DNA from 3 places in the Mesorhizobium sp. M0030 genome. Region 1 is predicted to be linked to each of the others. Evidence: predicted binding sites of a transcription regulator. Region 1 holds the regulator's gene; each other region holds the start of a gene.
What was found. The regulator PhoB, encoded in region 1, activates phosphate uptake and scavenging genes when phosphate is short. The targets are predictions, from matches to a motif close to TGTCATNNANCTGTCAT.

Region 1 (4,074 bases):
GCGAATGCGTAGCAATCGTCGGGCGGCGTCTCGCGGACCCGGACCTCGATGTCCAGAGCATCGCCCGCATTGCCATGGGCATCCAGGGCATCACCGATTCGCAGGCGCGGGCCATGCTGTGGTCGCCAATCACGCCACTGACCGACATTGCCTTCGCCGACATGTTGGAAGCGGAATTCGGCATTCCTGCCACCATGGAGAACGACTGCAATATGATGGCGGTGGCCCTGCAATGGCGCCAGCCCGAGCGCTACCGCGACAATTTCATCGCGATCCTCTTGTCGCACGGCATCGGCATGGGGCTGGTGCTGAAAGGCGAACTGTTCACCGGCACCCATTCCTCGGGCGGCGAGTTCGGCCACATGATCCACCGTCCGGGCGGCGCGCTCTGCCGCTGCGGGCGGCGCGGCTGCGTCGAGGCCTATGCCGGAAACTACGCCATCTGGCGCAGCGCCAAAATGATGAGCGAAGATGCCGAGCCGGTCGATATCGGCGACGCTGATATGCGCGCACTCGCCGCGCGCGCCCGCGAAACCGATGGCCCGGAGCGCGAAGCCTATCGCAAGGCCGGTGAGGCGCTCGGCTTCGGCCTCGGCAGCCTGTTTGCGCTGATCGACCCGGCGCCTGTCGCCATGGTTGGCGTCAGCGCCGCCGCCTTCGACCTGATCGAGCCGGCATTGCGCGAAGCGATCGCCCAGACCGCCGGCGGCCAGCACTCGAAATCGATCTCCTTCGACACCGAGCCCAACGAGCTGCCGCTGATCCGCGAAGGCTGTGCCATGCGCGCGCTCGGCTTCGTCGATCAGGAGATTTTCGCGCCGGGCATTCAGGCCAAATCCGGCAAGCATGTCGCCTGAATGGCCGGCAACGGCGCGACGCGCAGCATCCTAGTCTTCCCTGATCGCGTAGCCGGCGCCGCGAATGGTACGGATGACATCCGGCATGCGGCCGTTGTTGACCGCTTTGCGTAAGCGCCCGACATGGACGTCGACGGTTCGCTCGTCGATGTAGATCGTCTCGCCCCAGACATTGTCGAGCAGCTGGCTGCGCGAGAACACGCGGCCGGGATGGCGCATCATGAATTCGAGCAGCCGGAACTCGGTCGGTCCGAGCCTGATCTCGCTCTTCTTGCGGTAGACACGGTGCGACTCGCGGTCGAGCACGATGTCGCCGACCTTGAGCACGCTGGACAGCACTTCCGGCTTGGCCCGGCGCAGCAGCGCCTTCACGCGCGCCATGAACTCCGGCGTCGAGAATGGCTTGACCAGATAGTCGTCGGCACCGGTGGACAGGCCGCGCACGCGATCGCTTTCCTCACCGCGCGCGGTCAGCATGATGATCGGCAGCCGCTCGGTTTCGGGCCGCACTCTAAGCCGCCGGCAGAGCTCGATGCCGGAAACAGCGGGCACCATCCAGTCGAGCACCAGGAGATCGGGCACGTTTTCCTGCAGGCGGATCTCGGCCTCGTCGCCGCGTGTCACCACCTCGACCTGATAGCCTTCGGATTCGAGGTTGTAGCGGAGGAGCACGCCTAGTGGCTCCTCGTCCTCCACGACCATGATGCGTGGCGCGATCATAGGCAGTTCACCCTCATCAGGCCGGCGTGGCCATCGCCGTCTCGTCCTGCTTCGGACGATTGGCGGGCAATTGCTGGCCGGTCAGCACATAATACGCATTTTCGGCGATGTTGGTGACATGATCGCCGATGCGCTCAAGATTCTTGGCGCAGAACAAGAGATGCGTGCAGGCGGTGATGTTGCGAGGGTCTTCCATCATGTAGGTCAAGAGCTCACGAAACACGGACGTGTATTTGACGTCGATGCGCTCGTCGTCATTCCTGAGTTTTGCAAGCGCTGCCGCATCGGTGGCGGCATATTCCTCGACGACGCCTTGCACCTGGATCAGCACCAGTTGCGCCATGGCGTCGATGGAGTGCGAGAGGTCGCGCGGCGTGACGCTCAAGCCCACGGTGCCGACGCGTTTGGCGATGTTCTTGGCGAGGTCGCCGATGCGCTCGAGGTCGCCCGCCATGCGGATCGAGCCGACCACGGCGCGCAGATCGTTGGCCATCGGCTGGCGCTTGGCGATCAGCGTGATGGCGCGGTCGTCCAGTTCGCGCTGGCGCGCATCCATGATGGCGTCGTCGGAAACGACACGCTGTGCCAGCGCATTGTCCGAATTGAGCAGCGCCCTGGTCGAGCCGCTGACCATCGAGCCTGCCAGATCGCCCATGTCGCGGATCAGCTTGCTGATCTGCCCGAGCTCTTCATCGAAGGAGGCGACGGTATGTTCACCCATGATCTTGGTCCTCGTGCCTGAAAATTCACCCGCCGGACGGCTCAGCCGAAGCGGCCGGTAATGTAGTCCTGGGTGCGCTTGTCGTCGGGGTTGGTGAACATCTTGTCGGTGGCGCCCTCCTCGACGAGATAGCCGAGATGGAACATCGCCGTGCGCTGCGACACGCGCGCCGCCTGCTGCATCGAGTGGGTGACGATGACGATCGTGTAGTTCTGGCGCAGTTCGTCGATCAGCTCCTCGACACGGGCGGTGGCGATCGGATCGAGCGCCGAGCAGGGCTCGTCCATCAGGATCACCTCCGGCGACACGGCGATGGCGCGCGCGATGCACAGGCGCTGCTGCTGGCCGCCGGACAGGCCGGTGCCGGGCTCCTGCAGGCGGTCCTTGACCTCGTTCCAGATCGCCGCCTTCTTCAGGCTCTGCTCGACGATCTGGTCCATGTCGGACTTGCGCTTGGCCAGCCCATGGATGCGCGGGCCGTAGGCGACGTTCTCGTAGATCGACTTCGGGAACGGGTTGGGTTTCTGGAACACCATGCCGACGCGGGCGCGCAGTTCGACGACATCGATGTTCTTGTCGTAGATGTCGTCTTCATCGAGCGTGATCTTGCCGGTCACCCGCGCCAAATCGATGGTGTCGTTCATGCGGTTGAGGCAGCGCAGGAAGGTCGACTTGCCGCAGCCGGACGGGCCGATCAGCGCCGTCACCTGGTTCTGACGCACGTCGAGATTGACGTCGAACAACGCCTGCTTCTCGCCGTAGAAGACGCCGACCTTGTCGCCGCGCATCTTGATGACTTCGTTCGACTTGGCGTTCATTTTGTCGCCCACTGCATTCTCAAGGGACTGTTCGGTCATGATGTTCATACCAAATTGCCTTTTTTCTACCAGCGCCGCTCGAAGCGGCGCCGGAGCACGATCGCGGTGATGTTCATGGCCATGAGGAAGACGAGCAGGATGATGATGGCGCCGGACATGCGCTCGACAAAAGCGCGCTCAGCCTCGTTTGCCCACATATAGATCTGAACCGGCAGCGCGGTCGCCGGATCGAAAGGCGTCGTCGGATAATCGGCGACGAAAGCGACCATGCCGATCAAGAGCAGCGGTGCTGTCTCGCCGAGCGCACGCGCCAGGCCGATGATGGTGCCGGTAAGGATGCCTGGGGCGGCAAGCGGCAGGATGTGATGGAACACCATCTGCATCTTGGAGGCGCCGAGACCTAGGGCCGCCGAGCGGATCGACGGCGGCACCGCGGCGAGGGCGGCGCGCGTGGCGATGATTATGGTCGGCAATGTCATCAAGGTCAGCACCAGGCCGCCGACGAAGGAAGCCGAGCGCGGCATGCCGAGGAAGTTGATGAACACGGCAAGGCCAAGCAGACCGAAGACGATCGACGGCACCGCCGCGAGATTGTTGATGTTGACTTCGATCAGGTCCGTAAAGCGGTTCTTCTTGGCGAACTCCTCCAGATAGATGGAGGCGGCGACGCCGATCGGCAGCGCCAGCAACAGCACGATCACCATCATGTAGAACGAGCCGATGATCGCCACGCCCATGCCCGACGTTTCGGGCCGGCTGGAGGCGCCATAGGTGAACAGGCCGGTGTTGAAATGCTCGGCCATCACGCCGTCGGCTTTAAGCTTGTTCATCCAGTCGATCTGCTGGTTGGACACCTTGCGGCGCGCTTCATCGACGCCGAGGTCGATCTGGCCCTTGAAGGCCGAGTCGAGGTTCGCGGCAGCCAGGATGTCGACGTCACGCGTCCTGCCGATCACCG
Region 2 (4,074 bases), on a different contig from region 1:
GAAAAGCCCTGCGTTTCGTGGCCATGCTGATTATCGTGGTCGCGCTCGCTGCCACGCTCGGCACGCTGGTGCCGCGTCCGCTGTGGCCGGCGTCAGCGGCGGGTGAGGGCACGCGCCATATTCTGGTGCTGGAGAATCCGATCCACACCGACATCGCCATTCCCGTCGATGACGAGGTGCGCCGGCGCTTCCATTTCCTGGTCGCTGCCGGCATCCCTGTCGACGCCCCGGAAGTGCGCTACATCGTCTTTGGCTGGGGCGGCCGGGCCTTCTATCTGGAGACGCCGAGCTGGTCGCAGCTGAAGACAGTGCCCGTCCTCAAGGCGCTGACACTGGACGCCTCGGTCATGCATGTCGATATCGCCGGGGCCATCGCCGAGCCGCACCCTGCTGTCACCGGTTTCGACATCGATGAGGAACGTTTTGCAGCGCTGCTCGACTATATCGACGCGAGTTTCCAGCAAGGGCCGCATGGTCCGGTCGTCATCGAGAACGCCGCCTATTCCAGCTTCGACCGCTTCTTCGAGGCGAACGGCCATTTCAACGCGCTTGTCGGCTGCAACACCTGGACAGCCGCCGGCCTGCGCACCGCCGGCCTGCGCACCGGCTGGTGGAACCCGCTGCCGGCCTCGCTGGGCTTGTCGATGCGGTTTTATAACTAGCAGTCCTTCATCGCACCGCGACAGTGTTGGATCTTTTGAAGTCAGCGGGACAGCACCCCCCTCTGGCCTGCCGGCCATCGCCCCCGCAAGGGGGGAGATCAGCCGTTTTGCCCGCGGCGCTCCTGCTGCGACGCCGGCGATTTTGGCGAAGGCGACGGCGACATCCAATCTCCCCCCTTGCGGGGGAGATGTCCGGCAGGACAGAGGGCGGTGGGAAGGATCGCTAAGTCGACGATCTAGACTGCCGAGCGTCCGCTCGCCATCCATAGAGCCAGTCGAGGTCGGCGGCGAGCTTGTCGGGCGAGCGCATGGCCAGGAACAGATTGCGGGCGATCGCCACCGGGCCGGCAGCATGCCAGGCGAGGCGGTTTACGGCCCCACGACGCGCGGCCTTGGCGACACGCGGCCGCCGAAGATTTTCCCAGATTTGAAAACTTCTGGGCAGATCGCCAGGGAAATCGGCGATAGCGTCGGCAAGCGTGATGGCATCTTCGATCGCCATTGCCGCGCCCTGTGCGGCAAACGGCGTCATCGCATGCGCAGCGTCGCCGATCAGCGCGATGCCCTGCGGGCTCGTCCACCGCTGTTGTTCGACGGTGTGGATCGGAAAGGCCGTCCATGGGCCGGCCAGTGCCACAAGCTTCGTCAGGCCCGGCGCGGTGCCGCGCAGGGCAGCCGTGAGGATCGCGGGATCGGCATGGCCCGACCAACCTTCGGCCATGCGCTCGCCCTTGGTGAAGGCGGCGAGATTGAAGGCCCGGCCTTTGCTGACGGGATAGGCGACCATGTGGAAGCCTGGATGCAGGAACGTGGTGACGCAGTCGGCGGCGCCGATCGCGACAAAGGCTTCGCCGGAGGCGCTCTCGGCCGCGATCGTGACTCGCCAGGCGAGTTCGCCCGAAAAACGGCTTTTGACGAAGTCCTCGCCTGCGAGTTGCGCCCGGACCGCCGACCAGACGCCGTCGGCGCCGACCAGCAGTTTGCCGCGTGCCTCGATCTCGCGGCCGTCCACTTCGGCGGTCACGGCGACATATTGCGCGTCTTTGACGATGCCGGTCACGCGGGCGCCAGTGATGAACTCAATCTCCGGCCGTTCAGCCATTTGCGCCAACAGCGCTGCCTGCAGATCTGCGCGGTGAGCAACGAGATAAGGCGACTGCCAGCGCGCTTCGGCGGCGTGCCCGAGCGGTACCCGCGCCAGTTCGCGCAGCGTCCCGGCGTCCTTGAGCACGACCGCTTCCGGCCGCAACGCTGCGGGCAGCAGTCGGTCGAGCACGCCGAGTTTTCCAAGAATGCGTGTTGCGTTGGGCGAAAGCTGGATGCCGGCGCCGGCCGCTTCGAGGTGCTGTGCCTGTTCGATAAGCTTTACCGGATAACCCCGTCCGGCGAAGGCAAGGGCAGCGGTCAGCCCGGCGATGCCGGCCCCGGCGATTATGACCTGCCGGGACCTGATGTCTTCCATCGGGCTTGTCGCGGAAGGATCAGGCGGCCTGGTCGATATAAAGGCAACCAGCCGGCAGCGTTTCCGTCGCCCTCAGCTTGGCCGAATAGCGGTAGAGCGTCGAGCAGTAGGGACAGACCTTTTCATTGTCGTCGCCCATGTCGAGGAACACATGCGGGTGGTCGAAGGGCGGGTTGGCGCCGGTGCACATGAATTCCTTGACGCCGATGTCGATTGCCGGATGGCCCGCATCGTTCTGGAAATGGGGAATGGAACCGCCTGCCATCGTCGTCTCCTTGATCTCGTCGAAAAGCATCTGGAACATAACAGGCCTGTTTGCAAGATCGATGAAATGAAACTGTCGCAAAAGCCTGTCAGAGGATACGTTGAGCCGGTTAAGTGCATGTCCCTGAAATCGGAACGGTTTTCGCCGAAGGGTCATGCGCCACAAAAGCGTGTTAGAGGCATGGCACGTCCAGCGGCGCTCCAAGGGACGGTTGGCGGGGGAAGAGCAGGAACCATGAACGAACTGAAGCCGGTGCAGAGCGAATTCATCAATGTCGAGGTGGCGAGCCCCGAGGGCGGCAACCCCGATCGGTTCGTCAACCGTGAGTTCTCCTGGCTGCAGTTCAACCGGCGTGTGCTCGAGGAATCCCAGAACCAGCACCATCCGCTGCTCGAACGCGTCCGTTTCCTGTCAATTTCAGCCGCCAATCTCGACGAATTCTTCATGGTCCGCGTCGCCGGCCTTGCCGGCCAGGTGCGCGAAGGCATTGCGCTCAAGAGCCCCGACGGCCGCACGCCGGAGCAGCAGCTGGAACAATTGCTGCGCGAGGTCGAGCGGCTGCAGGAGGACCAGCAGAACAGCCTTTCGGCGCTGATGCTGCTGCTCAACAAGGAAGGCATTGAGAGCATCACCCGCGATGCACTGACCAAGGATGAGAAAGTCTGGCTGGAAGACCATTTCCAGGACCAGGTCTTCCCGGTCCTGACTCCACTGTCGATCGACCCGGCGCATCCGTTTCCGTTCATTCCCAATCTCGGCTTCTCGATGGCGCTGCAATTGCGCCACCGCAAGAATGGCGAGGAGATGAGCGCACTTCTGCGCCTGCCGGTGGCGCTGAAGCGCTTCATCCGCCTGCCCGACCGCAAGCAGCACGTTCGCTTCATTCCACTGGAGGAGGCTGTCGGCCTCTATATCGGGAAGCTGTTCCCCGGCTATGAGGTCAAGGGTTCCGGCACCTTCCGCATCATCCGGGACAGCGATATCGAGGTCGAGGAGGAGTCGGAAGATCTCGTGCGCCTGTTCGAGACGGCGCTGAAGCGGCGCCGCCGCGGTTCGGTCATCCGCATCGAATTCGACAAGTCGATGCCCGGCGAGTTGCGCGAGTTCGTCGCCGGCGAGCTTGGAGTCTCTTCGAGCCGCATCAGCGTTCTGACCGGCCCGCTGGCGCTCAGCCAGATTTCCGAGATCGTCGCCGTGCCACGCGACGACCTGAAGTTCACCCCCTACAATCCACGCTTTCCCGAGCGCATCCGCGAGCATGGCGGCGACTGTTTCGCGGCCATTCGCGAGAAGGACATCGTCGTCCACCACCCCTATGAATCCTTTGACGTGGTGGTCCAATTCCTGCGCCAGGCGATGGCCGACCCGGAGGTGGTGGCGATCAAGCAGACGCTCTACCGCACCTCCAACGACAGCCCGATCGTGCGCGCCTTGGTCGACGCGGCCGAGGCCGGCAAGTCGGTAACCGCCCTGGTCGAGCTCAAGGCGCGCTTCGACGAGGAAGCCAACATCCGCTGGGCGCGCGACCTCGAACGCGCCGGCGTCCAGGTCGTGTTCGGCTTCCTTGAACTCAAAACCCATGCGAAAATGTCGCTGGTGGTGCGGCGCGAGGACGGCAAGCTGCGTAACTATGTGCATCTCGGCACCGGCAACTACCATCCGGTGACAGCGCGCATTTACACCGA
Region 3 (4,074 bases), on a different contig from region 1:
CGCAACATGTTCGGCCCAATCCGCGGCGAATGGCCGGACGAGAGCTGGAAAGGCTGGTGGGGCGACAACCCGCCCTATCATGTGCCGACCTTCGTGCTGACCCATCACAAGCGCGACCCCATTGCGATGGAAGGCGGCACCGTTTTCCACTTCGTCACCGGCGGCATCCACGCCGCGCTCGAACAAGCAAAGGCCGCGGCCGGCGGCAAGGATGTCCGCGTCGGCGGCGGCGTTTCCACCATCCGGCAATATCTGCAAGAGAAGCTCATCGACGAGTTGCATCTGGCGGTGTCGCCAGTGTTGCTCGGGAGGGGCGAGAGCCTGTTTGCCGGGCTGGATATGCTGAAGCTGGGTTACCAGTGCACCGAGCAGGTGGCGACAGCGCTCGCCACGCATGTGACGATCAAGCGGGTGTAGTGGCGAAGTGATAGGCGCAGGCTTCTTTCTCCCCGTTCTACGGGGAGAAATGCCCGGCAGGCAATGAGGGGCAGCGCTGCTTTGGAGGTTAGCAGCGTCCGACGGCTGTGAATTCGTCGCCGGAGCTGCCCCTCATCCGCCCTTCCGGCACCTTCTCCCCGTGAAACGGGGAGAAGGAAAAGTGCTCAATACTTCTCCGGCACGTAAAGCTCGCGCGGCAGGACCTGGCGCTCGTACTCCGGGTTGAACACCCGCTCGGGCAGCGTGATTTCTTCGTGCGGCACGTCCTCATAGGGCAGCTGTTTGAGGAGATGGTCGATGCAGTTCAGCCGCGCCCGCTTCTTGTCGTTGCCTTCGACGATGTACCACGGTGCCTCTGGGATGTTGGTGCGGGCAAACGTCTCTTCCTTGGCCTTGGTGTACTGCTCCCAGCGCACGCGCGACTGCAGGTCCATCGGCGACAGCTTCCACTGCTTCATCGGGTCGTGGATGCGCATCATGAAGCGCATCTGCTGTTCCTCGTCGGTGATCGAGAACCAGTATTTGACCAGCGTGACGCCGGAGCGGACCAGCATGCGCTCGAACTCCGGCACATCGCGGAAGAACTCTTCGACCTGATCGGGTTCGGCAAAGCCCATCACCCGCTCGACGCCGGAGCGGTTGTACCAGGAGCGGTCGAACAGCACGATCTCGCCGCCGGCCGGCAGATGCGGCACGTAGCGCTGGAAATACCACTGCGATTTTTCGCGCTCGGTCGGCGCCGGCAGCGCCACGACGCGGCAGATGCGCGGGTTGAGGCGCTGGGTGATGCGCTTGATGACGCCGCCCTTGCCGGCGGAATCGCGTCCTTCGAAAACCACCACCAGCTTCTTCTTGTGGTAGGCGACCCAGGACTGCAGCTTGATCAGTTCCGACTGCAAGCCGATCAGGTCGCGGAAATACTGCATGCGGTCGATCGACGGCGGATGCGCGTTCTTGTAGATCTTGGAGATCTCCAGCGACAGCGCCGGCTCCGACATTTCAAGCTCATAGTCCTCGTCGAGCATGTCGGCGAGTTCGGCTTCCAGCCAATCCCTGGCCGGAGAATTCTGCTTCAACTCGGTCATTTCGACTGCTCCGCTTGCCGGCTGACATGAAACCCTGAGCCGACTCGATATAGGCCGCCAATGACGGTTTTATTGCAAGCCGCCGGCCAGCCGGTGATCACTGCAAACCAGCGAGCATTGCCGATCCATTGCCCTGGGATGGCGACAAGCCGCTCAAATTGTCCTACAAATGGCGGACCCGTTCGGGCTTCCCCGCCCTTTCCTGCTAAAACCGCCTCCCCACCAAAACTACGAGGATCTGACATGGAATACCGCACGCTTGGCCGTTCCGGCTTGAAAGTTTCGGCGCTGACCTTGGGAACCATGACCTTCGGCGGCAGCGGGCCGTTCGCTGCCGTCGGCAATTCCGATCTCGCGGAGGCCTCGCGCATCATCGACACTTGCATCGATGCCGGCATCAATCTCATCGACACCGCCAATGTCTATTCGAACGGATTGTCGGAAGAGATCATCGGCGAGGCGCTCGGCGGCAAGCGCAAGAACGACGTGCTGATCGCCTCCAAGGCGCGCATGCGGATCGGCAAGGGCCCCAATGACGAAGGCCTGTCGCGCCATCATCTGATCCGCGAATGCGAGAAGAGCCTGAAGCGCCTCAGGACAGATGTCATCGACATCTATTTCCTGCACGAATGGGATGGCGCGACGCCGCTCGAGGAAACCATCGCCGCGCTCGACACGCTGGTTGCCCAGGGCAAGATCCGCAATGTCGGCTGCTCCAACTATTCCGGCTGGCAGGTCATGAAGGCGCTGGGCATCAGCGACAGCCAGCACCAGCCGCGCTTCGTCACCCAGCAGATCCACTACACGCTGGAAGCACGCGAGGCCGAGTATGAGCTCTTGCCGATCTCGGTCGACCAGGGCCTTGGCGTTTTGGTGTGGAGCCCGCTCGCCGGCGGCCTCCTGTCGGGAAAATACCGCCGCGACAGCCCGACGGCGCGCCAGATCGGCGGCTGGTCGGAACCGCCGATCCGCGACGAAGACCGGCTGTGGCGGATCGTCGATGTGCTGGTCGATATCGGTGCGGCACGCGGCGTTTCGGCGGCCCAGGTGGCGCTGACCTGGCTGCTCGGCCGGCCAGCCGTCAGTTCGCTGGTGATCGGCGCACGCAACGAGGCCCAGTTGAAAGACAATCTCGCCGCGGCAAGCCTGACGCTGTCCTTTGATGAACGCCAGCGTCTCGATGCCGTCAGCCGGCCGCCGGTGCTCTATCCCTACTGGCACCAGCAGTTTACGGCGAAGGACCGCTTCGGCCCGGCCGATCTGGTTATGGACCGCAGCGTCATCTGACTTAAGGGCGCCGGAAGCCGCTAGCCCGCGATAAACCGCCAGACCTGCGGATCGGGCTCGATCTGGCCGCTGAGCACGAAATATTTGTAGAGCACGAGCAGGCAGATCGCCTGCTCGGCCCGCTCGTCGGCGAATTTGCGGCAATAGGCGTTGGCCGCCGCAACGATGCGCTGGGCCTCGGCCGGATGCTGCTCGAGATGATGCACCCGCTCGGCCAGATCGCTGAAGTCGGGCGCCAGCGGCACATAATGGACATCGGGCTCGAGCTGCCCCTCGGCGAACCAGGTCTCGTAAGTCGGCGGCGGCATCAGGCAGAGCGAGTTCGAGCTCATGATCCATTTCAGATTGGTCGCGACATCATTGCCTTCGAGCGAGATAATGTAGCGGTAGCGGCGCTGCTGATCGATGCTGAGATAGGGCTTGCGGTATTCCGCCGGTGCTGTCGCCCTCGGCGTGCCGACATCGCAGAACGGCAGATTGCGGGCTGCATCCAGCAACAAGGTGCGGATCGGATTGTTGAGTTCGCCGCGCCAAACGACGAGCGGATGTTTGTCGGCGAAGGCGACATCGTCGGCCGGCATGTGGAAATGGCGGAACTTGTTCAACTTGAACAGGACGCCGTTGCTGTTGTCGCCGGCTATCGGCCGGTCCTTGACGATCGACGGCATCTTCGGCACTTCGATGACGTCGCCGAATTCCAGGTCGATGCGCAGATCTGGGTCGAAATAACGGGTGAACTCCTTCAGATCGTAATAGTACATGCTGCGGTCCGACGGCAGCCGGCTGACCGGCACGGCCTCGGGGCTGGAGCTAAAAGGCTCCCGCAGCGTGTTGTAGTAATTGAGCCGCTGGCGGACCGATGCGTCGGAAAGCCTGGCCTGATCGAGCAGCCGGCCGAGCCGGCGCCGGAAAAGAACCGGCGGCGCGATGTCGCGCATGGCGTTGCGCGCATAGTAGATCAGCTTCTGTGCGTTTCTTTGAAGCGTGGCCATCGGTCGTTTTGATTCGAAATCGGTCGGCGGCGGCTCCAGCAACTGTCCCGCAGCCTTTTCTAAACCATTGTGTTCGCCATCACGCAAGTCCAGAACCGCTGGCATCTGCCCTCGCGGCGCTGTTGTGTTTGCCGGCCAATGCTTCTAGGCAGGATCAGGCACAGCGAAAGGAAACGATATGGCTCGACCACCGAATTACGGTCAGGAACGCAAAGAGCGCGACCGGCAGAAGGCCGCCAAGAAGGCGGAGAAGCTCGCCGCCAAGGTCGCGG

Region 2: the regulator PhoB is predicted to act here: its motif matches at 2,452-2,468, upstream of NKJ80_RS06535 (RNA degradosome polyphosphate kinase).
Region 3: the regulator PhoB is predicted to act here: its motif matches at 1,584-1,600, upstream of ppk2 (polyphosphate kinase 2).

Annotation. Positions count from the first base shown of each region.
Region 1 covers NZ_JAMYVE010000009.1:88,961-93,034, reverse strand. The annotation lists gene NKJ80_RS18855 (ROK family protein) at 1-857, shown strand, start outside; gene phoB (phosphate regulon transcriptional regulator PhoB) at 888-1,577, opposite strand; gene phoU (phosphate signaling complex protein PhoU) at 1,594-2,298, opposite strand; gene pstB (phosphate ABC transporter ATP-binding protein PstB) at 2,340-3,164, opposite strand; gene pstA (phosphate ABC transporter permease PstA) at 3,182-4,074, opposite strand, start outside.
Region 2 covers NZ_JAMYVE010000002.1:518,427-522,500, forward strand. The annotation lists gene NKJ80_RS06520 (TIGR02117 family protein) at 1-662, shown strand, start outside; gene NKJ80_RS06525 (FAD-dependent monooxygenase) at 886-2,124, opposite strand; gene NKJ80_RS06530 (zinc-finger domain-containing protein) at 2,144-2,389, opposite strand; gene NKJ80_RS06535 (RNA degradosome polyphosphate kinase) at 2,624-4,074, shown strand, end outside.
Region 3 covers NZ_JAMYVE010000012.1:205,230-209,303, forward strand. The annotation lists gene NKJ80_RS23410 (dihydrofolate reductase family protein) at 1-417, shown strand, start outside; gene ppk2 (polyphosphate kinase 2) at 603-1,523, opposite strand; gene NKJ80_RS23420 (aldo/keto reductase) at 1,767-2,810, shown strand; gene NKJ80_RS23425 (glycosyl transferase family 90) at 2,831-3,802, opposite strand; gene NKJ80_RS23430 (hypothetical protein) at 3,981-4,074, shown strand, end outside.